4 regions of the Beduini sp. genome follow, and region 2 is predicted to be linked to each of the others. Evidence: a T-box and tRNA genes for the amino acid it is inferred to sense, from the RefSeq annotation. Region 2 holds a T-box; the other regions hold tRNA genes.
What was found. The T-box of region 2 lies ahead of leuS (leucine--tRNA ligase). A T-box ahead of a tRNA ligase gene usually reads a tRNA of that ligase, here a tRNA-Leu.

Region 1 (7,640 bases), on a different contig from region 2:
AACGGCAGAAAATCACTGCTTGTAAAGGTGTCATAGCTTCTTTCATCATAGCAGATGTTTGTATGAGTATCCCCGTTATTGCCATAGCCCGGGAAATGTTTCAAGACACTGCCCATTCGATCCTGCTTCATACGCCATACGACCTGTCCTACATAATCAGCATCTTCGCCGGCACTCTTACCAAAACTGCGTTCGTAAATAAAATCATTGGAATTTGTAGAGACATCTGCAACCGGTGCAAAATTGACATTGATGCCAAATCCTTGCAGAAAACGAGATTTCTCATCGACATCTTGAAGAATCGCCTGCATCCCCCCCTGATTAAAAAGTGCTTGCGGTGACAAAAACGGAGTATCACGAAAATAACGGCTCACACGGTTAACAGTTCCTCCCTCTTCATCTGTTCCAATAAGCAAAGGAATCTTGCTTGCCAACTGATAGGAAGCAATATTCTGTGTTACTTCTTCTACTGTCTTATTTTCAAAGTCCCGCCCAAAAAGAATATAGCCCCCGATCTGATATTCTTCAACAAAGGCTGTTTGATCTTCTTTGGGACAGCGTGCCATAAACATCTGTCCGATCTTCTCTTGGGCACTCATCTGATTCATCAAGGCAATAATCGGATCAAGATACCCCAAATCCACTTTGGTTACATCAATAAATTGGATGGTCACATCTTGCACCCCTTCATGAGTATCATTGATTTTTCCATGATAGGTTACTTTAGCGTCATACCCCGCAATCACATTATCCCCTCGTACATTCATGCGGCTAAATAAATATTCACTGCCGTCACCCGCTCTGATTGCGATAGAATCCTCAGTTGCCTCCATAATTGTTCCCTCATAATAGTGATCCACTTCTTTTATTTCCATGGTTACCAAAACAACATTTTGTATAAGCTGATTCGGGTTTAAAGTTCCTCGATAGGTCACAGTAATTTGGTTTTCTGCAATAATCTGTCCTCCGCTGATTTTATCTTCTGCTGTTTTAAAGCCATAAGTTCTTTCTTCACTAGATAAGAAGACAACGTCTGCATCTTTAGATTCAATAATACCTTGAATCGTATGAGTGGGTAATGTAATCGTCGCTTTTATCAGCTTTGCCTTTTGTACAGTATCCTTGTTTTCTTTTAAATGTCCTTTGTAAGTCAATTCAATATCGCCATTGACCTCAACCGGATCTCCTTCAAATACTGTCTTTTCCCGATTAAATATATAAATATGCTGATCGTTATTCATAATTGTTACGGTTTGTTCACTAACTGCTTTGATTGTTCCGTGCATAGTCTTTTCCTTATTTAAAACAGGTATCATAACTGCAAATACAGCCGCAATAATAATCAGTAAAAGAAATAAGACTCTTATTATTTTATTGTTTTTACGCGCATGTTTTTTCATTGGTATCACCTTCATTTTTATTCTAGCATAGAATAAATGCGATCCTTTGTATTATTTAGTAAATAGTAGTTTATGTATGTAAAAAATCTCCCAATGCACTTGGGAGATCATGACGATAGCTTTTAATTAATCTGCGTTTTGTTTATTTGACATCATAACAAACGGTGTCCATAACAATACTAAGAAGACGATTCCGATTGCCTGATAGATAGTCGCTCTGAATCCTCCGCCGGTAACCAAGAACCCGCTTAATAAAGGTGGTGTTACCCAAGGAATAGACAGACATCCACGTTCAATGATATTGAAGTCCATTAATAAGTAAGTTGTGATAGATAAAACAACCGGACCTAAGATAAATGGAAGCATATAGATAGGGTTCATAACGATTGGTAAACCAAAGATGATAGGTTCATTGATTTCGAATAACCCCGGTGCGATTGAGATACTGATGACTGTACGTTCTGCTTGTACTTTACTGAATAGTAAAGAAGCGATCAGTAACCCTAAAGTTGCCCCTGATCCACCCATTTTTGTGAATAAGTCAACTCCTGGCACAACATTAGGAATAGCTTGATGGTTTTCAAAAGCTGCTGTATTTTGCACTAACATCGGCGTAAAGATTGGTGTTGTCACCGCTCCTACTAAGTTTGCCCCATGTAATCCAAATACCCATAAGATATGTGTTAAGAATGATACTAATACGGCAGTCCCTAAAGTATCGGCAACACTGTTTAATGGTGCAGATACGAATTTTTGGATAATAGTCCATAAGTTCATTCCGGTAAATCTGTCAATATAAGTTCCAACTGCCACAATTAAAATAACAGTTAAGATAGCCGGTACTAATACGGTGAATGATCCTGCTACTGCCGGTGGTACACCGTCTGGCAACGTAATTTTTAATTTATCATTTTTAGATAAACGAATGAATACTTCGGCTACAACGATTGTAAGAAGCATCCCAACGAACATTCCGTTAGAATCTAATTTTGCTCCAGCGATACCGCCGCTGGCAATATCATCTGTCAATACTTCTACATTTTTCGCATTTTCAGCCCAAGAATAAGAATTGTTTAAAGTCTGCACTGCTGGTGCTAACCCTAAATAGCAAGTAAGTGAAACAACTGAAGTGGCAATACCATCTCCGTTTAACCCTTTTGCCATTTGGTAACCTAATGTAACTACAAGTAATACAGCCATCATGTTGATTGACCCTTTGTTTACTGCTGACATTACATCAGAGATCCCTGTATTGTTGATAAAGTTTGTATATCCGTTATAGATAGACATAACATTCAATCCGTTTTCAGCGAATACCCCCTGAATGTTATTGATTAATACCGCAACCGCACCCACGATTGTTACCGGCATAATCACGACGAAAGCATCCCTAATTGCAACTAAGTGTCTTTGTGACCCGATTCTAGCTGCAAATGGGACGAACTTTTCTTCTAAGAATTTCATTGCTAGTTCCTCCTATTAAATTTTAACTATGCAAGTAATTGCATACTTAGAATACCGATTTATTTTGCGCATTATCCGTATTCCACCCTTATCGTCACCACTTATGATAACTAATGAAGAAAGCGTTGTCAATATTTTTTGTATTCACTTACATACAAAAATTCATCCTATTTATATTAAAATTTTATTCCTCATACGATTAATACTAGACGATTAAAAAAAATTGGTGTATGATGTAAAAGGAAATTATGCAGAAGTGGTGGAATGGCAGACACGCTGTCTTCAGGCGGCAGTGCGGCAACGCGTGGGAGTTCAAATCTCCTCTTCTGCACCATTTGAATGGAACGACGGATTATATCTGTCGTTTTTTTGTTGTTCATAATAAAAAATAAATAGTAAGTGATTTATTAAAATAGTTGACCAAAAAGTTAGTTTATGCTAACATGCCCTTAGTTAGCTTTGACTAACTCAGTAGGGGAGGAGATATTATTTTATTTCGTAAATATTACCGCAGCTTATATCTTATAATGCTTATTCTATTTGCTGTTTATTCTTTAAGCATCGGTGTGCAGGATTTCAGTTTTATCGCCCTGTTTAATGGCGAAAGCAGTCAGCTGACACTTGCGATTATCAGTCGTCTGCCACGTTTAGCGAGCATTTTATTGACCGGAGCAATGTTAAGTGTTGCCGGACTCATCATGCAAAGTATTACCAGTAATAAATTTGTTTCTCCTTCAACTGCGGGAACTATGGAATGGTGCCGTTTTGGAGTGATGATTGCAATGGTTCTGTTCAGTCAGGCAACTACCGGTCAAAAAGTTTTCATTGCCTTTATTATTGCTTTATTGGGAACAATGCTGTTTATGAAAATCTTGCAGAAGGTAAAGATCAAAGATACGGTAATGACACCGTTAATTGGGATGATGCTGGGCAGTGTTGTCAGCAGTGTTACTACCTTTGTCGCCTATCGATTAGACATTATTCAAAATATGTCATCATGGCTGCAAGGCAGCTTTGCCTTAATATTAAAAGGAAACTACGAACTGCTTTATTTAGGAATCCCCTGTCTGATTCTGTCGATGATTTATGCCAATCACTTTACAATAGCTGGAATGGGAGACAGTTTTGCCAAAAATCTTGGACTGCGCTATGAACATATCATTTTTATTGGTCTGAGTTTAGTCAGCATTATGACTTCGATTGTTGTAGTGAATGTAGGAAGTATTGCATTTATCGGTTTAATTATTCCCAACCTGCTTTCAATGTTTAAAGGTGATAACGTTAAGAAGAACGTCATCGACTGTGCCCTATGGGGAGCTGGTTTTGTGTTGATCTGTGACATATTCAGCCGAGTGATTATTTTTCCTTATGAACTGCCAATCAGCGTCGTCGTCAGTGTTATCGGCAGTATCCTCTTTTTATTCTTGATTAGGAGGAAGAAAAGATGATGATAAATGCTTTATCCAAACAAAAGAAAATCATATTTCTTACTGTTATTTTATTTATAGGGATTTGTCTGCTTTATCTTTTACCTCAATTAAATGCTTCTAACTGGCAATATTTCCTATCAAAAAGAGGCACTAAGGTTTTAGCGATTCTATTAACCGGCTTTTGTATTGGTGTTTCATCTTTATCTTTTCAAACGATTACCAATAATAAGCTGATTACGCCCAATGTAATGGGATTGGAATCTCTTTACATGTTTATTCAAACATTTATTATCTTTATTTGGGGAAGCAAAGAACTATCGATGATGACAAACTACAGTCAATTCTTCCTATCCATCGGATTGATGATGATCGCTTCGTGGGGATTATTTAATCTTGTCTTTAAAAAAGAAAATCAAGATATTTATCGATTGGTATTAACAGGAATGGTCTTAGGCAGTCTCTTTGGCGGATTATCTTCATTTATGCAGGTTCTGTTGGATCCAAATGAATTTACTATCCTGCAAGGAAAGATGTTTGCCTCATTTAATAATGTAAATGTTTCTTTGCTTGGCATCAGCTGTCTGCTGATCTTGCCTTGTGCCTATATTTTACTTAAAGACCGTCATGCCTTGAATGTATTATCATTAGGCAGAAGTTCTTCTATTAATCTAGGTGTCAATTACTATCGTTTAGTCAAAAGACAGCTGATGCTGAGTGCTGTACTGATTTCAATTTCTACGGCATTAGTAGGCCCCATTACCTTTTTAGGTATCTTAGTTGTCTCTTTGACTAGAAAGTTACTAAATACTTATCGTCATCAGGAAATGATGATCGAAGTGACAATACTTAGCGGTACATTCTTATTAGCTGCCACTTATTTAGTCGAACGTGTCTTTTCATTTAATACGACTGTCAGTGTTATTATTAATTTTATCGGCGGAGTATATTTTATCTATTTAATTATAAAGGAGCGTCAAAAATGATAGAAGTAAAACAAGTGACTAAAACCTATGATCAATTTCCTGTACTTAATGAAATTGATGTCTGTCTGCCAGAAGAAAAGATCATTGCCTTTATTGGCAGCAACGGAACCGGAAAATCTACACTTCTCTCAATTATCGGGAGAACGTTAGAGAAAAATGGCGGTCACGTCTATATTGATGAGATCGAGCTATCCTTATGGAAAAGTCAGGAATTGGCAAAACACCTTTCGATACTTCAGCAGGCACAGCAGTCGATTGTCCGTTTAAGAGTTGAGGAATTAGTAGGATTTGGACGTTTTCCTCACAGTCAGGGAAGATTAAGTCAAGAAGATCATCAGCATATTGATCGAGCTATCGCCTATTTGGAGCTTGATCATTTAAGAACACGCTATTTAGATGAACTAAGCGGCGGACAAAGACAGCTTGCTTATATTGCAATGGTATTAGCACAGGATAGTCATTATATTTTCCTAGATGAACCCCTTAACAATTTAGATATGAAGCATGCGACACAGATCATGAAAGTATTGCGCAAATTAGTCGACGAGCTGCATAAAACCGTTTTAGTCGTCATTCACGATATTAATTTTGTTTCTTACTACAGCGATCACATCATTGCCTTAAAGAAAGGAAAGATCATCGCTCAGGGAAGTACGGATGAAATTATTCGTCCGGAAGTATTAAAAGAGATTTATGATATAGAAATGACCATCAAAGAGATTGATGGCAAAAGATTTTGTTTATATTTTGAATAGGAGCCTAACAATGAAAAAACATATAAAAAAAATATTAACGTGTACCTTCGCCTTATTTATGGCATTCGTATTAGCCGGATGTCAAAGTACTCCTGAAAAAAACACATCGGAACAAAGCATGACCATTGAACACCTTAAAGGAACAGCTGTAATCAAAGGAGAAGTAAATAAAGCAGCAGTCTTTGATTTTGGTTTCTTAGATACCATGAAAGTGATGGGAATCGACACCGAATTGGCATTGCCAGTAAGCAGTCTGCCGGATTATTTATCTGAATATAAGAACGCAGTAAATGCAGGTGGTATCAAGGAACCGGATTTAGAAGCCTTATATACATTTGGGCCGGATGTCATTATTATCTCCGGCAGACAAAGTGATTATTATGATGAATTAAGCAAGATTGCCCCAACCGTTTATGTTGAAGTAAATGCAAAAACATATTTAGAAGACGTTAAAAAGAATACTGAAATTGCCGCAGAAATCTTTAATGCTGAAGATGCTGCAAATAAAGCAATCCAAGATTTAGAAGCACAGGTTGAAGAAGCGAAAACAACAGTCGGTTCAACCGATCAAAAAGCTTTAATCCTTCTGACAAACGATGGAAATATTTCAGCCTATGGAGCCGGATCTCGCTTCGGTTTAATTCATGACCTTTTAGGAATTCCAACAGCGGATTCAACAATCACTGTGTCTACTCATGGACAGAGTGTCAACTATGAATATATCGCTAAAATCAATCCGGATATTCTTTACATTGTCGACCGTACACAGGTCGTAGGGGGAACCACAACAACCAACACAACCTTGGATAATGATTTGGTTAAACAAACGAAAGCTTATCAAAACCAGCAGATCATTAATTTAACCCCGGATTACTGGTACTTATCAAGCGGTGGCTTGCTATCTGTTTCTGAAATGATTAAAGAAGCGACTGCTCCCTTTAAATAAACAAAAATCAGGCGTTGTTTTATTGCCTGATTTTTTATATAATTTTTTTCTTTAATAAAGAAAGGGTTAATTGTATGATACCATTTAAAATCTGATCTTCCTTGCTTTCAATCAGAACTAAGCGTGGGAGATGAGCTTTAGGAATATAGCGTTCCATCTTCAAAGCAATATAGTCTAAGTCTTTTTGCTGATAACCACTGATGCCAATAATCGCCGGATTGATAATTGCTGCTATGGAAGTACATATTTTAACTAAAAGATCTACCTGCTGTTTCACACTGAGATCAAAGACTTGGCGCATTCCCTCTTCTGGATAATACATAATTTCCCCCGCAAAATTGCTTGCTCCTTTTAATAACTGCCCATTAGCATAGATGCCTGCCCCTAGTCCACGATCGATCAAGACGATGCCTTTATCCGCTTCTTTTGGAACCAAAACGGCGTAACCTAAGACCGCCAGATTCAAATCGTTTTCAATGACGGTTGGCACCTTGAATAAGGATTGCAAACGTTTTGGCAAGTTGCCAAGTTCAAAGACATAATCATTGGCGTTATGAATATGATCATCTTCAAGAATCCCGGCAATGCTGATACCAATCGCCTTAATATTGGGATAATCTTTAAACAGGATCTCCACCTGTGCCTCGACTTTATCGTCATGA
Region 2 (7,640 bases):
CGCGATTAAACCATTGAGCGCTTTCTTCATGGATCGTTTGCAGTCCTAATTCAATCCATAAATCAGTACGTTGGTTTAAATCAGCTAAATATTCAATGATTTCATCGTTTAAGCAGTCAGGTCGGGTGGCAATGTCGATGCCAACGACATCTTTTTTGTTGACGAAAGGCTCAAATGTCTCTTTTAGTTTTTTTACCGAACCATAAGTATTGGAGTTTGCTTGGAAATAAGCAATGTATTTACAATCAGGCCATTTTCTTTTCATCATCTGACTGACTTTATCAAATTGCAGTTGGAGACTATCTTTGGGATCACCGGCAAAATCTCCTGAACCGCTGTCACTGCAAAATAAACAGCCTCCAATTCCGGATGTTCCATCACGATTCGGGCAGGTAAAATCAGCATTTAATGAGATTTTAGCGATTTTCTGTTTGTATTTTGTTTTTAAATAATAATTAAAAGTATGATAGCGTTTATCATCTAAAGTATATTTGAAATTCATTTTATCACCGCAGTCATTATACCATGAATAGGAAGGAATACGTATGCTTTTACAATTATTTCATTTATCTTATCATTTAAAACAGACAAGTATATTAGAGGATATTAATTTACAGTTTCATCATCCGGGTATTGTTTTAGTTACCGGACCATCAGGAAGCGGCAAATCGACTTTACTGCATTTGATTGGCGGATTGATTACACCTAGTAAAGGAGAAGTGGTGGTAAAAGGAATTTCTTACACTAATAAATATCGCTGCGATAAAGACCGGATACATCAAAATGATGTATCTTTTATTTTTCAGGGATACCATCTGATCGAAGCGATGAGTGTGGAAGATAACTTAAAGCTTTTTGGGTTTGATGAGGATCGTATTGAGAGTGTGCTGAAAAAAGTAGAAATGGATAGCTATATGAAAACTATTGTTCAGCAGCTTTCAGGTGGACAAAAACAGCGAATTGCTATTGCTAGAGTTCTTTTGGTTCGGCCTAAGATCATTTTAGCGGATGAACCAACAGCTGCACTAGATCAAAAGACAGCTAAGCTGATTCACTCGCTTTTTGTTGATCTAGCTAAAGATGCACTCATTATAGTCGTTAGTCACGATACCCATCTATTTAAAGAAGGTGTCTGCCGTAAAATAGGTCTGGCAAATGGGAAGATTGTTTCTGATGAAGAAGTTGAAAGACCAACTGCCTTTACACGTCATAACAATCAATCCTATCAGCTTAATAGGAGGAGCTGCTGGAACTATATAAAATGGAATATCTATTCAAAAAGAGGAAAACTGATCGTTAGTCAGATATCACAGCTGCTTATGATTGCTATCATGATGCTTATTTTTTCATTATCCGGCGGGACATCTCGTTATTTGATGAAACTGCAATCTTATTCTGTTACACAAAATGAACTTACAGTTTATAAAAATGCTGATCCCAATCAAACAGTAACGCAGGAAGATATACAGTCGATTGAAAAATGGGAAGGCGTACAGACGGTTGCTCGAAAACGAGCGGTACTTAATTTGGAAAATGAAAATAAGGATATTCATTTTCAAATCGTACCTGATATAACCAAGGTGCAATTTGAAGGAGAGAGTCCAAAAGCTAGGGAAGAAATAATCCTATCTTTTGACTTAGCTAAAGAAATTGATCCGACATTAAAGAATGTCATTGGCGAAACGGTTTATTATCTGCTTAACGGAAAAGAAGAGCAATTTATCGTATGCGGCTATGCATTAGATCCGCTATCTTATAAAAATGTTTATTTTTCTTCTTTACTTGAAAATGATATTCAATGGTATGAAGAAAAAGCCATCACCATAATCTTTGAAGATTATACCCAAGTAAAAAAGGCGATTGATACGAGAAGTCAGCAGACAAACTATACAATGAGGAATGATTTTTATGAATTCGAAACAAATATTGAGACACTTGTTTCGATGATTAACACTGTGTTAGGAATCTTCCTTTTTATTACGATGACAATGAATATCCTGATGAGTTATTTATTGCATTATGCTTCTTTTTTGCAGAAGCGAAAAGAAATCACGATGCTTCGAGTATATGGAATTTCGCGTTGGCAAATCGGGAAGCTTTATTTATATGAAGGTACGTTAATTAGCTTTATCACTTTATTTGCAGGCAGCTTCTTTGGTGGCAGTATTATTTTATTGTTGAATCGTTGTCTGCCCAAATGGATTGATCCTTCCTTATCAAATTTACTTATCATCCCTTATGATCAGACATTTTTTACTGGGTTAAAGCTGCCGATGTTTGTTTATATTGCGATTTTGGTGATGCTGATAATAGTAAATGGATTAGCCATCTCAATATCATTGCTAAGAATCTTTAAAAAAGATGCGGGACAAATTTTACGGGAGGGTGATTTATGCTAGAGCTTGTGAATGTTACTAAGAAATATCGTGATCAATGTATATTAAATAAAGTCAATTTAAAAATAGAAGGTCCGGCACTTATTGGTATTCATGGGCAAAGCGGAGCAGGAAAGACCACTTTATTGAATATAATAGGGGGACTGGAAGAAGATTATCAGGGTATTGTTAAGTTTAATGGGATAAATATTAAAAAGGATCGACAGCAGTATCGATTGCATTATGTCTGCACTTTATATCAGCAGGTTGCTTTGTTATCGAAATGGTCAGTGAAAAATAATCTCAATTTATATTCTTATTTTTCTCATCGGCAAAGTGTGGTGGAAGAAAAACAACTTTTAAAGAAATTAAATATGAATGGAATAAAAGTAAAGTGCTGTGGACAGCTGTCCGGCGGACAGCAGCAGCGTTTATCTCTTGTGCGTGGTCTGAAAAAAGATCCGGCGATTATATTGTGTGATGAACCGACAAGTGCGCTGGATCAGGAAAATGCGGTCAATATGATAGAACTTTTAAAAGAATATGCGCAAAAGGCAATTGTGATTATCGTCAGTCATGATATTAACCTGCTAAGTCAATACTGTAATCATATTTTATATCTGCATGATGGGCAGCTGGATCAAACCAATATTTCTTCGCCCTATCGTTTGTCGCCGATGAAGAAAAAAAGAAAAAGACGGATTATCCTAGATTATTATCAGTTGTTGAAAGAAAGTTTTAAAAGTCAAAAAGAGCGGCATTTGTTATCTGTTTTTGCGGTCATGTTTGGTACGATCTGCTTAATGCTGACTTTGGTTGTCAGTTATGGGTTAAAACAGGAAACTTTCAAAGAAATTAAAAAGATTTTCCCTCAGCAGTGTATCAGTCTTAAATTTACAGATCGTCATTGGCTGGATATTCAAGATGCCACAGCACTGATGGAAGCGAATGAACACATACAAGGGGCATATTTGAATCTTCCTTATATCGATTTTTTTGGTATCAGTAAAGATAGTGGAGAGATTCTTTTTATTGGTGATAATACACGATGTGCACATGATGAATTGCGGCTCCTTTTTGGAAGACTGCCCCAAAAAGAAAGCGAGATCATGCTTTCCAAAAATACATATGAACGACTGTTCGGAGAAACTTTAAGTGAAAAAACAGTCTACGGACATTATCAATATGCTGATCAAGAAAAAAGATTTGGTTTCCAAGTGGTGGGCGTGGTTGATGAATATACAGGAATGGACACTATTTATAGAAATAGCCTGGATGAATTGAAAATTATTGAAAGCTTATTTGATCTTCCAAGTGTAACTGGGGACTATTTAATGTTGTATAGTGATGGGGAAATTGATGAACTGCTTACATTTTATCGAAATCAGTTTCCAAAATATGAATATAAGGAGGTAGGGGCGAACATCAGTGATCAGGTCACAGTAATCTTAAAGAAGGTCAGTTATTTTCTTTATGGGATTACAGGAGTGATGCTGATTACTATTTTTCTGCTTTTAGGAATGACAGTCTATTTGAATATAACAGAAAAAATAAAGGAGATTGGTCTGTTTAGAATGATTGGGGCCTCTCGCCGACAAATTCTATATTTGCAGGGACTGGATATTTTAATCATAAGTGTGACTGGCGGGGTAGGCGGAGTGCTTTTTGTTCAGATGCTTTTATCCCAGGGGAGTCAGCTGCTTATCAAAACTTTGGGGTTTACGGTGGTTAAAGCTATTCCCTTGTTGTGGTCAATGGGGGTAGTGGTCTTGATGGGGAGTCTGGGGCTTTTAAGCGGTTGGTTACCGATGTGTTTACTGTCAAAAGTCAGTTTGATAGATTGTTTAAAAGACCAAGGCTACTAATTTACACTTAAATATAGCGACAATAATAAATTTTGTTGATTTTAAGAAGCAGTTATGCTATTCTTTAATAGAATTAAAATCTATGATCAGGAGTAGTAATTTTGCGGTTTTAGTAGAGAGTCGATGGCTGGTGAAAATCGATAAAATCAAAAAATGAACTCGCCTGTGAGATGTATCTATGAATCAGTAGTAGATAACGTGAGTCTGCGTTAATGAATTGAGTGCACATGATGATGTGAACTAAGGTGGTATCGCGATCAAAGTCGTCCTTAGAGGATGGCTTTTTTTATTTAGGAGGTAAAGAAAATGGCTTTTGATCACAGTACGATTGAAAAAAAATGGCAACAATATTGGGAACAAAATAAAACGTTTAAAACAGATACATTTGATTTAAGCAAACCCAAATACTATGCATTGGATATGTTTCCATATCCATCAGGGAAAGGGCTGCATGTTGGGCATCCGGAAGGATATACAGCGACTGACATTATCGCAAGAATGAAAAGAATGCAGGGATTTAATGTGCTGCATCCAATGGGATTTGATTCTTTTGGATTGCCGGCAGAACAATTTGCAATTACCACAGGAAATCACCCGGCTGAATTTACGACAAACAATATCAATACGTTTAGAACTCAGATTAAATCATTAGGTTTTTCTTATGATTGGGATCGTGAAATTGCAACATCTAATCAAGACTATTATAAATGGACACAATGGATATTTACTAAATTATATGATATGGGATTAGCTTATATTGATGAAATTCCGGTGAATTGGTGTCCTGAATTGAAAGCAGTTTTAGCGAATGAAGAAGTTATCGACGGTAAGTCAGAACGTGGCGGATTTCCGGTAATCAGAAAACCGATGCGTCAATGGGTATTGCGTATTACAAAATATGCAGAACGTCTATTGGAAGATCTTGAAGATTTAGACTGGCCTGAGCCTACAAAACAGATGCAGCGCAACTGGATTGGAAAATCAAGCGGTGCAAATGTACAATTTAAAATTGCCGGAACAAATAAAGAATTTACTGTATTTACAACACGCCCGGATACTTTGTTTGGTGCAACCTATTGTGTTTTATCACCGGAACATCCTTTTGTCGATGAAATTAGCAGTGTAAATCAAAGGGAAGCAGTAGCCGCTTATAAAGAATCTATCGCCAGCAAGTCAGATTTGGAAAGAACTGAGTTGTCTAAAGAAAAAACAGGGGTTTTTACAGGTGCTTATGCGGTCAATCCGGTAAACGGGAAAGAAATTCCAATCTGGATTGCAGATTATGTATTAGCAAGTTATGGAACAGGTGCAATCATGGCTGTTCCGGCACATGATGAACGTGATTACGAATTTGCGAAAAAATTTGGAATTGAGATTATCCCGGTGCTTGAAGGCGGAAATATTGAAGAAGCTGCTTATACTGAAGATGGGGTACATATCAATTCAGAATTCTTAAATGGTTTAAACAAAGAAGATGGGATTAAAACCATGATTGAATGGTTAAATGAAAATCACTGCGGTGAAGCTAAAATTACTTATAAATTAAGAGACTGGCTGTTTTCAAGACAGCGTTATTGGGGAGAACCAATTCCTATTATTTATAAACCTGACGGTACGATGGTCACTGTCCCGGTAGAAGAATTGCCGCTTGAATTACCTGCAACTAATAATTTTAAACCTAGTGATGATGGGGAATCTCCTTTAGCACATTGCGATAATTGGTTATATGTTGAAATTGATGGTCAAAAATGCCGTCGTGAAACAAACACGATGCCACAATGGGCGGGATCATGCTGGTATTATATCCGTTACATTGATCCTCATAATGATCAGGCAATTTGTGATCCAAAAATCATCAATGAATGGCTGCCGGTTGATTTATATGTAGGCGGAGCGGAACATGCGGTACTGCATTTACTTTATTCTCGCTTCTGGCATAAGGTGCTTTATGACTGTGGTGTCGTGAACAGTAAAGAACCATATCAGCGTTTATTCCACCAAGGAATGATTTTAGGAAATAATGGAGAGAAGATGTCTAAATCAAAAGGAAACGTTATCAATCCGGATGATATTGTTGAAAGTCATGGAGCAGATGCACTGAGACTTTATGAAATGTTCATGGGACCTTTAGAGGCATCTTTGCCATGGTCAACGAATGGTTTAGATGGAGCCAGAAAATGGCTGGATCGTGTTTATCGTTTATTTATAGAACAAGATAAACTTTCAGATCAAAATGACGGTACATTAGATAAAATTTATCATCGCACCGTAAAGAAAGTGACAGATGACTATAATACGTTAGGATTTAATACGGCAATTAGTCAAATGATGATTTTTATTAACGAAGCTTATAAATCAGAAACTATTTATCGCCCATATGCTGAGTCATTGATTAAGATGCTTTCATGTATTGCTCCTCATATATGTGAAGAAATGTGGCAGAAGCTTGGACATACGGAATCTATAACTTATGCAGCTTGGCCAACTTATGATGAAAAGATGTTGGTTGATGATGAAGTTGAAATTGCGATTCAAGTAAATGGAAAGCTTCGTGCGAAGATGACCATTGCCAAAGATGAAGATGATGAAAAAGTAAAAGCTGATGCATTGGCACAGGAAAATGTTAAAGCACATATTGAAGGCAAGAATATTGTGAAAGTAATTGTCGTTAAAAATAAGATCGTCAATGTGGTTATAAGATAAATAAAATGAGATGTCAAAAAAATGTTGACATCTTTTTTGCTTTTTTAAATATTTAGAAGTGATAGCGATTTTTAATTGTACTATACTTTATATATATTGTTAGAAGGCGAGGGAAGTGCCATAATCCAAATATTTTGTTTACGGGAAGCGGCGAACTACAGGTTTCTTGCTTTTGTTATATATATTTTTATGATTTTGTAAAACTTATTGTTTGAATTAATGTAGAAACTGGTATAGTAATTGTTTTAATAAAGTGAAAAATCCTTTATTTCAGTGTGATTTCAAAATTGAAAATAATTTTGTCAATATTGTAGTATGTTAAAAAGAAAAGACCATAAGAATTGCGACAGCAAGGATTGATGGTCTTTAAATTTCCTTCTTTTTATTTTTTTATAACTTATAAATAAAGCACGAATACTTCAACTTATTTCTTGAATATAATTTAAATAGGGGTAGGATTTATTTTTGTGTTATCTTTTATAAAAGAGACAATTATTGTCACATTCAGTTAGACATTTAGCTCTTCTTAGCGAATGATAAAAAATGTTAAATTATAAAGCGCTTACTCTGATTTGTTGTGAATAAAAGCGCCAATGAGACTAGAATACCCCTAAATAGTGTGCTATACTGTATTACAGAACTTTATTATGGTCAAAAAATATCAATATTTTAATAAACTACTATCTAATGTTTTTAA
Region 3 (7,640 bases), on a different contig from region 2:
ATCCCATGATGATCAAGACGGCAAAGTGCTTTAATATGATCTACTTCATCATCAATATGAAAATATTTTAAGATCATGTATATACTATAAGCTCCACATGAGTAATTCTCATCCTGCAAATAGATTGGATATTTTTTCATACAACTCCCCCTGCTCCTATCTACTTATTCTTTCTTTTTTTAAGATTTACTCAAATTAAACTATTATATACTTCTCTTTCAAGCTGTATTTTTCATAAGTAATCATATCTATAAACACACAAATAATCATTATCTTATTAAGACTTGGGTTACATTTTATACTTATTTTTGATAATATAGTAAAGAGGTGACGAAGATGAATGAACAACAGTATCAGTCTGTATTAAATTGGTGCCGTACAAATAAAACAAAAGAGAAACTGCTTACTTTATTATGCCGTTACTCTCCCATCAGTGTTATTATCATTTATTTAGGAACGATCAGTTATCTAGTATTCCAACATGACTCCCGTTTAATCAAAGTCCTGCTTTATCCATTTCTTGCGCTTCTGACAATCACCCTCATGCGTAAGCTATATAATTGTCCACGTCCTGCCGACATGTATTCTATTCATCCTTTGATCAAACATCATCAAGGGGAATCGTTCCCTAGTCGTCATACCGGAAGTGCCGTCATTATTGCGTTTAGCTGTCTGTATATCTCATACCCACTTGGTTTGCTTTGCTTTATCATTGCTTTGTATGTCGGGGTATCAAGAGTCATTGCCGGTGTTCATTTTATTAAAGACGTTGTTGCTGGTGCTATGATTAGCACTATATTAGGCATACTGATGTTTATTTTATAAATATATCCCAAGCATGAATCATGCTTGTTTTTTATAGAAAGGAATTTGTTATGCAGCCATCTATTGAACTATTAAAAGAAATCATCGTTCCCTATGAACGCCTGCCCCTTCGCATTTTTTATTTTCATGGTAAAAAATCCACAATCGGTTATCCACTGCATACCCATCGTGACGCAGAATTATTATTTTGTGTCCATGGCAGTTTAGATATCAAAATTAAAGAAACCACCTATCACTTAAAAAAGAATGATTATCTCTATATTAACCCACAGGAGCCCCATGCCACGACCTGCCCTGACCAAAATGAAATTCTAGTCTTACAGATTTCTAAAGACTTCATCAGCAATATCAGTGATGATCCCCATTTTAGAATTGCAAATGAAACGATGTTGGAAAAAGAAAAAAGAATCACTGAACCTGAAAGAATAAAAGAATTATTATTTCAAATCTATAGTCATTATTCACTTAAAGAGGAAGGCTATCATCTAAAGATCTATAGTTTAATCTTCGAATTAGCTTATCTGCTGGTTCGCGAATTCAAAGAGATTCGGCATGCTTCCATCGAGATTTCCACATTGAAGCATCAAGCTCTCATTCAAGATATCTGTCATTATATTAAAGATCACTATAATGAAGCGTTAACTTTAAATGGATTATCACAGCAGTTTGCCTACACACCTCAGCATATTGCTTCTCTATTTCAAAATTATATCGGAACGACCTTTCTGACTTATTTAAACAGCATTCGAATCGATAAATCTCTTCCATTGCTGATTAACAGTGATCTTTCTATCATTCAAATATCTGAAGCCTGTGGATTTTCCTCTGTAAAATCTTTCAATAAAGTATTTAAAACCGTCTATCAGCTATCACCTAATCAGTTTCGTACGCTTAATAAAGAACATTAGATTAAAAATTGACTATTATTTTCTTAAATATAGGAATGATATTCTTCCTTTTCTTATCTAAAATAGTGAGTAGATATAAGGAGGAAAATTATGAAAAAATATTTAGCCAGTGATATTGATGGCACACTTTTGAAGCATAATAATGGAAGCGATCAAGAACGGACAATTTTAGACGAAGATAAACAGGTATTAGAGCAATTTACTAAGCAGCATACTTTAATTATATCAACAGGAAGAAACAAAATAAGCACATTTCAGCTATTCAATCGTTTGAATCTCCATTTCCCTAACACCTACTATATAACAAGCAACGGTGCCCAAATTTTTGATTCTGAACGCCGCTGTATATTCCAAATGACATTAAAGTCAGAGATTTCCGAACAAAGTTTGAAACTGTTTCATCATTTAAATATCCATTCGGATTTATTATGCAGTGTTTTTGATGGAGAAACAGTTTACCTGTTAGAAAAGCAGGAGGATACCAAAAAGATTCCGGATTTAAGTAAGATTATTAATATCTGCGTTGAATCTAAAAATAAAAATATTTCCGATATTTTGGCATTTTACCAAAAAGCAGAAGCTTTTACTAACTGTGAGGTACACCAAAATAACTGGTACGTGGATATCGTTCCACAAAATATATCAAAAGCATTTGCTATTCACTTTATAACAAATTTGGATGAGTCAAATAAATCCCATCAATTAGCTGCTGTCGGGGATTCATGGAATGATATCCCTATGTTTGCTATTGCAGATGAAAGCTACACTTTCCATCAGTCTCCCATTGAAGTCAAACAAAAAGCAACCCACCATATTGACCATGTCTATCAGTGCGTTGCAGATTTCTTAGAAAGATAAAATAGAGATACCTTTGTATCCCTATTTTTTTATTTAATTGTTTTAACATGGTTGAATGGAAATAAAATAACACCATCTTTACCAATAAACTTATCGTAAGGAAAGCTTCCCAAAACACGTGAATCCGCAGAGACTAAACGATTGTCTCCCATCACAAAATATTCATTTTCAGGCACCGTCACCTCAAAGTCTTCAGTAAACAAAGGACTATTGTATTTAAGCTTAGCTTCCTCCATATATTCCTTATCTAAATAAGTTTCTTCATATTCAACCCCATCAATATAAAGACGATCATCTTTAAATTGAATCGTTTCTCCAGGGAATCCGATCAATCGCTTAACAATCTTCTCCTGCAGCTGTGTTGAATACAATACCACGACATCAAAACGTTCTAAACTGTCTTCACTCAATCCAATAACATTAATTATTGAAATATCATTATTATCTAAGGTCGGATACATCGATTTTCCATTCACAATTACGGGATTCACCACTTTTGTGAATATCAAAGATGTAACAACCGCTACGGCAACTAATTCTATAATGGTTTTAATGAGTTCTTTTGATTTTGAATTGTTTTTTTCCATTGAAAGACTCCTTTATTCTATTTTATTATATAGCCGCCTAAGATAATTATCAAGACAGATGGTAGAATAAAGATAACAAATCCTTTATTATATTGAATCTTCCTCTCTCGCAGTACCTAATTACAACCTTCTTCACATAGTCCTCTTATTTTTCCGCCATAACCTTCTGATCTGCTTGTCCTTTTTAAAATAACCAAATCCGGATATTTCTTCTCTAATTTCTTTCTTGTCGATTCATTCATCACAGCAATATAATTCAAGCTAGGAAGTTCTGTTTCTTTATGCTCATTTACTAACTGATTTAAAAAAATCATTTGATGTATAAATATAACTAGATGTACTATATCCATAAGTGTTCACAAAACCAACAATCTGCAGTTTCAATTGAACCTCCTTCATTTTATACTTTCGATCATTAGAAGATATCGGAATTAATGTAGAGGTTGTTCATATAATTTGTTTTGAATATTCCTCGTCACTTATATCTAAATGAAATAATTCTATAAAATGATCAGGTAAATAAACCGGAATCGCCTCATCCACCATTTTACCATTAAAAATACGTGTTGCAAACTCCTTAACTGTCTCTTCTTTTATGTATGGCACCATAGCATAATAATTTGAATAGTAAGATTCTCCATCCGCTTTAGGTGTTTCACTATCCAAGGCTAACACATTATCAGCTTCAATTTTCCAGCTATTATCATTCACCCTTTCTCCCCAGTAAGAATAATATCCATAATGAATAGGAAATAACTCCACATCTTCTCGTTTCTCAATTTCTTCGATAATAGTATGATCTATCATTTTATTATTTTCGGCTAAATAAGAACGCCGTAATATTTGAGTCTTCCCAGTGCTTGAATAAATAAGATATTCGTTCTTTTCACCATTCCCACTGCAGTCACTTGGTATTAAACCCAAAACAATTAAGCATAACCTTTTTTTTCATAAGCCTCTCCTCCTCATCATCTGTAAGTATTTATTATTTAATATAGAACAACAAAAGAATTAACCATTATATTTATTTATATTCTATATTTATTGAACAATATTTATCTATAAGATAAAATAATATAAATATTATAAATTTTTATAAAATATTGTTAGATAAAAAGCTTACGCACTTAGGTTCGCAATTTCATCATGTATGAAGTATCAAAGAGACTATTTCTAATAAAAAAAAAACAATCCTCTCGGATCGTCATTATCTAATGGTGCCCAAGGCCGGACTCGAACCGGCACAGTATCGCTACCGACGGATTTTGAGTCCGTTGCGTCTACCAATTTCACCACTTGGGCAATCAAATACGTTGCTAGTAGATTATACAATTATAATAATAAAAATGCAATCCTTTTTTCTAAAAATTTATATTTTTATTATCCTGAATACATGTAATAGAATGAAGTTTCTATTTATAAGTTAATTGAAATAACATTTCTTTTATCACTTTTAGTGACAATTTTTGACATTTGCAATTTAAAAAAAGTAGTAAATCTTTTCTTTATACAGTATAATATATACTGTAATTATTATAGTAATTGGGAGGGATAAAGATGGCTATTATTGATTTTGTCAAATATAATGGGGATCCTGATGTTTTTGCTTGGAAGTGTCCGGATGAAGAGTTAAGCACATGGACACAATTAATTGTCAATGAATCACAAGAAGCAATTTTATTTAAAGAAGGGAGAGCTTTAGATCGCTTTGGACCTGGGAGACATGTCTTAGACACTAAGAATATTCCGCTACTTACCGGGCTGATCGGTCTTCCGTTTGGCGGAAATTCACCATTTACCGCTGAAGTTTATTTCATTAATAAAACAGTTGTTTTAGATATAAAATGGGGAACCCCTTCACCTATTCAGCTGCAAGATCCTAAATATAATGTCATGATCCCGGTAAGAGCCTATGGGCAGTTCGGGATTACCATTTCAGATTCCAAAACGTTCCTGACTAAATTGGTGGGAACGGTTCCTTATTTTGATAAAGAATCTGTTGTAAAGTATTTTAAAGGAATTTACCTAACTAAAGTAAAAGATGCAATCTCTTCTTATCTAATTAAAGAACAAGTTCCAATTTTAGAGATTGGCGCTTATTTAGAAGAAATCTCTGACTGTCTTTTAGATAAGATTCGTCCGGAAATGGCAGAATACGGAATTAAGATCGTTAATTTCAATGTCAATGATGTCAGTGTACCGGAAGATGATCCCTCTGTTATCAAACTAAGAGATGCCTTAGCTAAAAGGGCGGAAATGGATATTATTGGTTACAGCTATCAGCAGGAAAGATCGTTTGATACATTAGAAGGAGCCGCAAAAAATGACTACAGCGGCGGTGGATTGATGGGAGCTGGTATAGGTCTAGGTCTAGGAGCTGGTCTTGGTGTTCCTATGGGACAGCAAATGAGCGGCATTACCAGTCAAATTGATGTGACCACTAAGCAAAAAGAATGTCCCAAATGTCATCAGATGATCCGTGAAGACGCGAAATTCTGTCCGGAGTGTGGAATTGACGTACAAATTGCCAAACAGGTTGAATGTCCAAACTGCAAAGAAGCCGTTCCAGAGGGAGCAAATTTCTGTCCAAGCTGTGGTGAACCAATGAATAAAAAATGTCCTAATTGTGGCATAAAGGTGAAACCAAATACAAAATTCTGTCCTGAATGTGGGACTAAACTATAAAAGGAAGTAAAAATATGAAACAAACAAAAAACACTTCATGGGGCGTGATTACGTTTGCATTGATTTTCTTTTGGCCGATTGGTATTTATTTATTGATCAGGCGTTTCAACAATGACAAATCTGCAACCTTTCAGCATTCCAAGGGATTAAAAATCGCTTCTTATATACTGATGGGATTTGGCACAATTGCTGTGGCAATGACCTTAACCGGTCAAATGACAACTAAAGATGATCTGGGAATCGAGCATCAAATTGTTGGAGCACAAATGATTCCTTACCTTCTGATTTCAGCGATGTTCTTATTAGGAGGAATTGTTTTATTCAATAAAATGCGAAAGATTGACAAGAATTCAATTAAATATAGACGTTATATCAACTTAGTCGTCAATAATCAATTGAGCGAAATCAGTAAAATTGCCTCTGCACTGTCATTATCTTCAAGTCAGGTGACCGTGGACTTACAAAATATGATTGATAACGGTTATTTGGCTAATGCATATATTGACCATTCCAGAAATCAGATTATATTAACTCAACGACCTGTTGATCAAAAAACAGAGACATCTGCTGTTATGGAAACTTATATCTGTCGAAGCTGCGGCGCTAAAAACGAGATTTATGCCGGCAGTCCAAAAGTATGTGAATACTGCGGAACAGTTTTAAAATAAAAATAAGGTTAAACATTCAGCGTGTTTAGCCTTTTCTTATATTCTGATTATGTTCTTTCATGAAACGAATCATTTCTTCTTTTGGCAACGGTTTTGAATAATAATACCCCTGAATCTGATCCACTCCATTGCGTATCATAAATTGATTTTGAAAATCATCTTCGACACCTTCGGCTACAACAGTTAAATTAAGATCTTTAAAAGTACGAATCATATTTTTCACCATAATGGCAGATTTTTCCTGTTTGCTGACTGCCCACACTAAACTCTTATCCAACTTAATCGTCGTAAACGGAATCTGTATCACTGTAGAAATATTTGAATAACCTACACCAAAATCATCCAGTCCCATATAAATTCCCATCTTTTCCATATCACTGACAAAGTCATGAATGATATCCATATTTTCAGCTAAAGTAGACTCAGTGAATTCAATCTTAATAACTGAAAAAGGAATATTATTTTTATGAATAATCTCACAGACTTTCTGTGCCAGTTGAGGCTGGCGGAACTGAATTGCTGAAAAGTTAACATGGATACATTTAATATTAATCTCTTCATCTAATAAAATACGTGCAAATTTACACACCTTATCTAAAATCATATAGGTCATTTCAATAATCAACCCGGTTTCTTCTGCGATCGGAATAAATTCAGAAGGATATATCGGTCCTAACGGACTGTCATTGATGCGCACTAATGACTCGGCATATTCAAACTGTTGGGTTGCTACACTGTATAAAGGCTGATAATACATTTCAAAATCTTGATTCGCAATCTTTTCTTTTAATATCTTGACAATTTCTCTTTTGCGCTGAATCATCTCAAACATATTCTGATCACAGTAGCACACATAACCATTATAATTCTTTTTTGCTACCGAAACAGCATATTCAACTGAACTAATCAAACTTTCAATTCCGGTTGTACTCTCCGGATAATCAACAGCTCCGATTACATAGGAAAGAATCGCTTCATGCTCCTTAACCCTCCAAGGTTTTTGCATGCGTTCTTGAATCTGTTTTAAAATCACACTAATGACTTCATGCGGCTGACGAATCAATATCGCAAACTCGTCTCCTTTAAAACGATAAACATGCCGCTGTCCG
Region 4 (7,640 bases), on a different contig from region 2:
TTAAGGGGTGATGGCGTGCCTTTTGTAGAATGAACCGGCGAGTTATGATAGTCAGCGAGGTTAAGCAGGAGATGCGGAGCCGAAGCGAAAGCGAGTCTGAAAAGGGCGAGTAGTTGGATGTCATAGACCCGAAACCGAGTGATCTAGCCATGACCAGGTTGAAGTTGGGGTAAAACCCGATGGAGGACCGAACCGACCCCCGTTGAAACGTTGGCGGATGAGTTGTGGCTAGGGGTGAAATTCCAAACGAACTCGGAGATAGCTGGTTCTCCCCGAAATAGCTTTAGGGCTAGCGTCAGGGTAAAGTAGCGTGAAGGTAGAGCACTGAATATGTGATGGCCCCATCCCGGGGTACTGAACATAATCAAACTCCGAATGTCACGAAAACATACCTGGCAGTCAGACAGTGGGTGATAAGGTCCATTGTCAAAAGGGAAACAGCCCAGACCATCAGCTAAGGTCCCAAAATAATTGCTAAGTGGAAAAGGAAGTGGAGATGTCCAGACAACTAGGAGGTTGGCTCAGAAGCAGCCACCCTTTAAAGAGTGCGTAACAGCTCACTAGTCGAATGACTCTGCGCCGAAAATTTACCGGGGCTAAGCAATATACCGAAGCTATGGATTTACATTTAAGATGTGAGTGGTAGGGGAGCGTTCTATCATCGGAGAAGCATGATCGTAAGGACATGTGGAGAGGATAGAAGAGAGAATGCCGGTGTGAGTAGCGGAACGTGGGTGAGAATCCCACGCACCGAAAACCCAAGGTTTCCAGAGGAAGGTTCGTCCGCTCTGGGTAAGTCGGGACCTAAGGCGAGGCCGAAAGGCGTAGTCGATGGACAACAGGTGGAGATTCCTGTACCTAATAAAGAGTGATGGAGTGACGGAGAAGGCTAGACAGGTCCGGCGGATGGAAGAGCCGGAGCAAGCGAGATATCTGGTATGAAGAAAAATGCGCATACCGAAAAGGAGAAGGCGTGAAGCGTATGGAAAGGGGGAACCCAAGTACAGAAGCTGTCGAAGCAAGCTTCCAAGAAAAGCTTCTAACAACATTTTTATTAGCCCGTACCGATAATGGACACACATGGGTGAGGAGAGAATCCTAAGGTGAGCGAGAGAACTATGGCCAAGGAACTCTGCAAAATGACTCCGTAACTTCGGGAGAAGGAGTGCTTATGAAAATAAGCCGCAGTAAAACGGCCCAAGCGACTGTTTATCAAAAACACAGCTCTATGCGAAGCCGCAAGGCGAAGTATATGGGGTGACGCCTGCCCGGTGCTGGAAGGTTAAGAGGAGTTGTTATTCCGAAAGGGAGAAGCAATGAATTGAAGCCCCAGTAAACGGCGGCCGTAACTATAACGGTCCTAAGGTAGCGAAATTCCTTGTCAGGTAAGTTCTGACCCGCACGAAAGGCGTAACGATTTGGGCGCTGTCTCGGCAGCAGACTCGGTGAAATCTTAGTACCTGTGAAAATGCAGGTTACCCGCAACTAGACGGAAAGACCCCATGGAGCTTTACTGTAGCCTGATATTGAATTTTGATCAAAGATGTACAGGATAGGTGGGAGGCGAAGAGACGTGTACGCCAGTATACGAGGAGCCGCTGTTGGGATACCACTCTTGTTTGATTGAAGTTCTAACCTGCACCCATGAACTGGGTGAGGGACCGTGTCAGGTGGGCAGTTTGACTGGGGCGGTCGCCTCCTAAAGAGTAACGGAGGCGCCCAAAGGTACGCTCAGATTGGATGGAAATCAATCGACGAGTGCAAATGCAGAAGCGTGCTTGACTGTGAGACAAACAAGTCGAACAGGGACGAAAGTCGGGATTAGTGATCCGGCGGTGCCGAATGGAAGGGCCGTCGCTCAACGGATAAAAGCTACCCTGGGGATAACAGGCTGATCTCGCCCAAGAGTTCACATCGACGGCGAGGTTTGGCACCTCGATGTCGGCTCATCGCATCCTGGAGCTGAATTCGGTTCCAAGGGTTGGGCTGTCCGCCCATTAAAGCGGTACGCGAGCTGGGTTCAGAACGTCGTGAGACAGTTCGGTCCCTATCTGTCGTGGGCGCAGGAAGTTTGAGAGGATCTGTCCTTAGTACGAGAGGACCGGGATGGACACACCAATGGTGGACCAGTTGTCACGCCAGTGGCACAGCTGGGTAGCTAAGTGTGGCAGGAATAAACGCTGAAGGCATCTAAGCGTGAAATCCCCTTCAAGATGAGACTTCCGGACGCAAGTTGGAAGACCCCTTAAAGACGATAAGGTAGATAGGTCAGGAGTGGAAGTATAGTGATATATGGAGCGGACTGATACTAATAGGTCGAGAACTTAACCTAGAAGAAGAAACTTATTATCCAGTTTTGAGTGAGAGCTCAGAGAGAAAAGAATCCGGTGATGATGGGGATATGGACACACCTGTAACCATCTCGAACACAGAAGTTAAGCATATCAACGGCGAAGATAGTGAGGGATCGCGAAAATAGCAGATTGCCGGGTAAGAGAAGAGAGGAGGGTTTCCTCCTTTTTTTGTGTTGAAGTATAAAGAAAGGGAGATGTAGTCATAGGAAAAACTAAATATAAGATAAGAATAGGATCTATATGTGCTACTTGCCTGTATAGAGAACGTGGGACATAGGAAATAAATGAATAGAGATTCCTATATACTTAATTAAGGTATATAAAGGAAAAAGAGCATAAAAAAACATAACCTCAACTGTGGTTATGTTTTCGTTTTATTAAAGTTCAGTAGCACCTTTTACTAATTCTACAACTTCTTCCATTGTTCCTTTTTGAAGTGCTTCATTAGCTAATTTTTCCATTTCAACTTTAGAAAGGCTTCTGATTAATTTTCTTTGTCCAAGTACAGATGTAGCAGACATTGAGAATTCATCAAGTCCTAATCCTAATAATAAAGGAGCGGCCATAGCTTCACCAGCCATTTCACCACACATACCAACCCATTTTCCTTCTTTGTGAGCGGCATCAATTACATTTTTAACTAAACGTAAGATTGATGGATTAAATGGTTGATATAAATAAGAGATTGAAGATGACATTCTGTCAGCAGCGAAAGTATATTGGATCAAGTCATTTGTTCCGATTGAGAAGAAATCAACTTCTTTAGCGAACTGATCAGCTAATACTGCAGCAGCAGGAATTTCAATCATGATACCTACTTGGATATTAGGTGAAATAGCAACACCTTCGTTTGTTAATTTTTCTTTTTCTTCTAATAATAAAGCTTTAGCTTGTCTGAATTCTTGCAGAGTAGCAATCATTGGGAACATGATTCTTAAATCTCCATAAACTGAAGCTCTCAGTAAGGCTCTTAATTGAGTTCTGAAGATATCTTCTCTTTGGAAGCATAGACGAATTGCACGAACACCTAAGAATGGATTCATTTCTTTTGGTAAGTCGATAGCAGCAATTTCTTTATCTCCACCAATATCTAATGTTCTTACAACAACAGGACCATTGATTCCTTCAAGAACAGCTTTGTAAGCATTGAATTGTTCTTCTTCAGTAGGAAGTTCAGCTGATTCCATGTATAAGAATTCGGTTCTGTAAAGTCCAACACCTTCTCCGCCGTTTTCCAAAACACCTTCAATATCTTTTGGTGAACCAATGTTTGCCACTAATTCAACATGATGTCCATCAGTAGTCACTGTTTTTTCATCTTTTAATTTCTTTAACTCTTCACGATAAGCAACATAGTCATCACGTTTCTTTTCATAAGTAGCGATCTCATCATCATTAGGGTTAATGATCACTAAACCTTCACTACCATCCAAGATAATCATATCGTTGTCATTAACTTCAGAAGTAATCGTCTTACAAGCAACAACAGCTGGGATTTCTAAACTTCTTGCCATGATTGCTGAGTGAGAAGTTCTACCTCCGATGTTTGTAGCAAATCCTCTAACTAGATTTTTATTTAATTGAGCTGTATCAGATGGAGTCAAGTCGTCTGCGATAATAACAACTTCTTCATCGATCAAAGCAGGGTTAGGTAACTGTTTACCTAATAAAGCGGCTAATAAACGACGAGAAACGTCTTTAATGTCAGCAGCTCTTTCTCTGAAATAATCATCATCCATTGATTCAAACATAGCGATAAACGTATTAGCTACTTCATCAAGAGCAGCGGCAGCGTTGATCTTTTCGTTTTTGATCTTGTCTTCAACTTGAGATTTCATTTCTGGATCACTCAATACTAATGCATGAGCATCAAATACTGCCGCTTCCTCTGCAGATAAGTTTTTAGAAGCAGCTTCTTTGATCATTTCTAAATCCTTTGCTGTTTTAGCCATTGCTTCTTCATAGCAAGCAATTTCTTTTTCCACATCTTCAATTGTTGTTTTTGTAACTGTTAAGTCTGGCATTACTAGTTTATAAGCTTTTGCGATTGCAATTCCACTAGATGCAGCTATACCTTTTATCATGTGTAAAACACCTCCATATATGTTACTATTGTACCTTAAAATGGCTAAAAAATAAAGAGATTATGTGTATTTATTTAAACGTTTACATTTTTTTAACTAGCACTTGAAATTTTCTGTAAAAATGTTATCCTTTTTATGTGATAGGAGGGATTGTATGAAAGTAATTAAAGTAAAAGATTACGAGGAAGCATCACAAAAAGCGTTTGAAATTTTTAGAGATCAGGTTAAAGAAAAACCGGATTCAATTTTAGGATTGGCAACAGGATCTACACCGATCAGAATGTATGAATTATTAGCAGAAGATCATAAGGTGAACGGGACATCTTATAAAAATGTTCATACGTTTAACTTAGATGAATATTATGGGTTGGCACCAACTCATCCACAAAGTTATTATTATTTCATGACTGAACATTTGTTTAAATTCTTGGATATTGATTTAAATAATGTTAATGTACCAAAAGGAAATCAAGATATTCAGGCAGAATGTGACCGTTATAATGCCATGTTGGCAGAAAATCAAATTGATCTTCAATTATTGGGGATCGGTTCTAACGGGCATATTGGGTTCAATGAACCTGGGACATCATTTGACTCAGTGACACACTATATTGAATTAGATGAATCTACTCGTAAAGATAATGCGCGTTTATTCTTTGATGGTATCTTAGAAGATGTGCCGACACATGCTGTGACAATGGGAATTAAAAATATTATGGAAGCTAAACGTGTTGTTTTAATCGCTTGTGGTGATAATAAGGCAACTGCTATTAAAGGATTGGTGGAAGATGAACCAACAACTTCTTTACCAGCTTCAATCTTGAGCACACATCCTGATTTTACATTAATCATTGATGAAGGTGCTGCAAGTAAATTAGATAAATAAGAAGAATCGCAAGATTCTTTTTTTATTTATACAAACAAAAAAAGAAGCTAAAGGCTTCTTAAATCGTATATTGGTGCAACTGACAAGACTTGAACTTGCACGAACGAATGTTCATAAGTCCCTCAAACTTACGTGTATACCAATTCCACCACAGTTGCAATACATAAAATTTATATCATATTCTTATAAAATATGCAATGTTTTTAAGTCAAGTTGATTGATTTTTTATTGAATTGACTAGGGGTTAATGATATAGTTACTTTAGCTAAAAGAAAGGATGATACGATGCCTATTAGAATACCTGATGCCTTACCGGCTAAAAAAATACTGGAAAGTGAAAACATCTTTGTTATGCCGACTTCCAGAGCGGATTCACAGCATATCCGTCCTTTAAAACTTATTGTTTTGAATATTATGCCGACAAAAATAGTGACTGAGACACAATTGCTGCGCATGCTGTCAAATACGCCGCTGCAGATTGATGTAGACTGGATTCATATGAAGAGTCATGAATCAAAAAACACCTCTCAGGAGCATTTATTAGCCTTTTATCATACGTTTGATGAAATTAAGGAAAATAAGTATGATGGTATGATTATTACAGGTGCTCCGGTGGAAAAACTCTCTTTTGAAGAAGTTGATTATTGGGAAGAGTTTACTCAAATTTTGGAGTGGTCTAAAACCAATGTATTCAGCACTTTTTATATCTGTTGGGCAGCTCAGGCGGCACTTCATTACTTTTATGGCATCAATAAGTATCGCTTAGATAAAAAACTGTCGGGAGTATATGACCATGAAACGAATGTTAAAAAGATGAAACGTAAAATCCTGCGTGGATTTGATTTTCAGTTTTATGCACCCCATTCACGCTATACGACTTTATTAGAAAAAGATATCCTAAAATTTGATGATTTAGATATCTTGGCTTCTTCAAAGGAAGCAGGACCTTACTTAATCGGTTCTGTTAACGGTTCAAGATTTTTTGTGACCGGACACCCCGAATATGATCCGGAAACCTTACATAATGAATATGTCCGTGATGTCAATAAAGGATTGAATCCTGATATTCCTATGAATTATTATAAAGATAATGACTGTCATAAAACAATTCAGGTAAAATGGCGTTCTCATGCTTATTTACTTTTTAGTAACTGGCTGAACTATTATGTTTATCAGCAAACCCCATACGATCTGAATATGGTCGGAGATAAATCACATATGAAATAAAAGAAGGCGCATCTGCGCCTTTTCTATTTGATTAAATTATATAATGCATTGGCATAAATCAAAACTGCCAATTTTAGTTCGTCAATGTCCACAAATTCATTGTTTTGGTGGATTTGGTTATCGGTACCGGGGAATTCCGGTCCAAAAGCGACACAGTTTGGCATTGTCTTGGCATATGTGCCTCCGCCAATGGCTTGTGGTTTAGCTTCTTGGTCACCTGTACAGTCCACATAAGCCTGATGCAGTCCCTGAATCAATTCTGAATTAGGATCAACAAACAAATGAGAGCCAATGTGATGCTCTTCATTAAATCCGTAAGGATCAATAGCCTGATGCATACATACCAGCATTTTATCGCTGTCTAATTCATGAGGACAACGCAGGTCTAAATAAATATTAAGCTTGGAATTTTCATAATGCACAATACCTACACTTAATGTTAATGGTCCCATCTGACCGGTGAAGCCAAATCCCAGCTTTTTGGCGTAGTAATCATCTGTAAAGTATTTTGCGATAAAATCAACGACCGGATTTGAAATAATGGTATTTAAAAATTCTGAAAGTAAGACAACTGCGTTACGTCCTAAATGCGGTAAAGATGCGTGGCTTGATTTTCCGGTCAATTCAATTGTCGTTGTCGCAACGTCTGATTGAATCGTACCCGTCAATTGTTTATCACTTAAAAATTGCTGGAAAGCCTGTTCATACTGTTGTTTTGTTCCTTTTAAAACGGCTGTGGCTTTTTCAGGAACAATGTTGACAACACTGCCGGCATGAAGAGAAATTAATACATCTTCTTGAACGTGTCCGCTGATATGAAATTGAACGCCTTTTTTTTCACCATAAACAACTGGGAAGTTGGCATCAGGAGTAAATCCCATATTTGGGAAAGGTTCTTTTGTAAAATAGTATTTCATACATTTTGATCCGGATTCTTCATTGCAACCAAAAATAATACGCATCTTTTTACGTGTTTCTAACCCACTTTTTTCAATGATCTTAGCGGCATAGTAAGCAGCAAGCAACGGTCCTTTGTCATCGCTGGTTCCACGGCCAAAATATTTATTGCCGACCTGAGTCAATTCAAAT

Region 1: it has a tRNA-Leu gene. The T-box ahead of leuS (leucine--tRNA ligase) is inferred to sense a tRNA for this amino acid. The anticodon was not compared.
Region 3: it has a tRNA-Leu gene. The T-box ahead of leuS (leucine--tRNA ligase) is inferred to sense a tRNA for this amino acid. The anticodon was not compared.
Region 4: it has a tRNA-Leu gene. The T-box ahead of leuS (leucine--tRNA ligase) is inferred to sense a tRNA for this amino acid. The anticodon was not compared.

Annotation. Positions count from the first base shown of each region.
Region 1 is NZ_JBKTEM010000002.1:263,111-270,750, reverse strand. It holds gene ACLRVU_RS05065 (glycoside hydrolase family 3 protein) at 1-1,400, opposite strand, end outside; gene ACLRVU_RS05060 (PTS sugar transporter subunit IIC) at 1,527-2,864, opposite strand; tRNA gene ACLRVU_RS05055 (tRNA-Leu) at 3,115-3,198, shown strand; gene ACLRVU_RS05050 (ABC transporter permease) at 3,392-4,312, shown strand; gene ACLRVU_RS05045 (iron chelate uptake ABC transporter family permease subunit) at 4,309-5,277, shown strand; gene ACLRVU_RS05040 (ABC transporter ATP-binding protein) at 5,274-6,032, shown strand; gene ACLRVU_RS05035 (siderophore ABC transporter substrate-binding protein) at 6,043-6,978, shown strand; gene ACLRVU_RS05030 (ROK family protein) at 7,013-7,640, opposite strand, start outside.
Region 2 is NZ_JBKTEM010000011.1:75,027-82,666, reverse strand. It holds gene ACLRVU_RS12765 (TIGR01212 family radical SAM protein) at 1-502, opposite strand, end outside; gene ACLRVU_RS12760 (ATP-binding cassette domain-containing protein) at 546-2,399, shown strand; gene ACLRVU_RS12755 (ATP-binding cassette domain-containing protein) at 2,393-4,240, shown strand; T-box leader at 4,314-4,514, shown strand; gene leuS (leucine--tRNA ligase) at 4,547-6,943, shown strand.
Region 3 is NZ_JBKTEM010000001.1:19,921-27,560, reverse strand. It holds gene ACLRVU_RS00160 (cysteine peptidase family C39 domain-containing protein) at 1-140, opposite strand, end outside; gene ACLRVU_RS00155 (phosphatase PAP2 family protein) at 337-825, shown strand; gene ACLRVU_RS00150 (AraC family transcriptional regulator) at 876-1,733, shown strand; gene ACLRVU_RS00145 (HAD family hydrolase) at 1,824-2,591, shown strand; gene lepB (signal peptidase I) at 2,621-3,178, opposite strand; gene ACLRVU_RS00135 (hypothetical protein) at 3,295-3,528, opposite strand; gene ACLRVU_RS00130 (hypothetical protein) at 3,626-4,102, opposite strand; tRNA gene ACLRVU_RS00125 (tRNA-Leu) at 4,394-4,480, opposite strand; gene ACLRVU_RS00120 (SPFH domain-containing protein) at 4,736-5,863, shown strand; gene ACLRVU_RS00115 (hypothetical protein) at 5,878-6,531, shown strand; gene ACLRVU_RS00110 (EAL domain-containing protein) at 6,557-7,640, opposite strand, start outside.
Region 4 is NZ_JBKTEM010000001.1:733,966-741,605, reverse strand. It holds rRNA gene ACLRVU_RS03760 (23S ribosomal RNA) at 1-2,332, shown strand, start outside; rRNA gene rrf (5S ribosomal RNA) at 2,384-2,492, shown strand; gene ptsP (phosphoenolpyruvate--protein phosphotransferase) at 2,732-4,438, opposite strand; gene nagB (glucosamine-6-phosphate deaminase) at 4,593-5,324, shown strand; tRNA gene ACLRVU_RS03740 (tRNA-Leu) at 5,396-5,482, opposite strand; gene metA (homoserine O-acetyltransferase MetA) at 5,610-6,551, shown strand; gene pepV (dipeptidase PepV) at 6,575-7,640, opposite strand, start outside.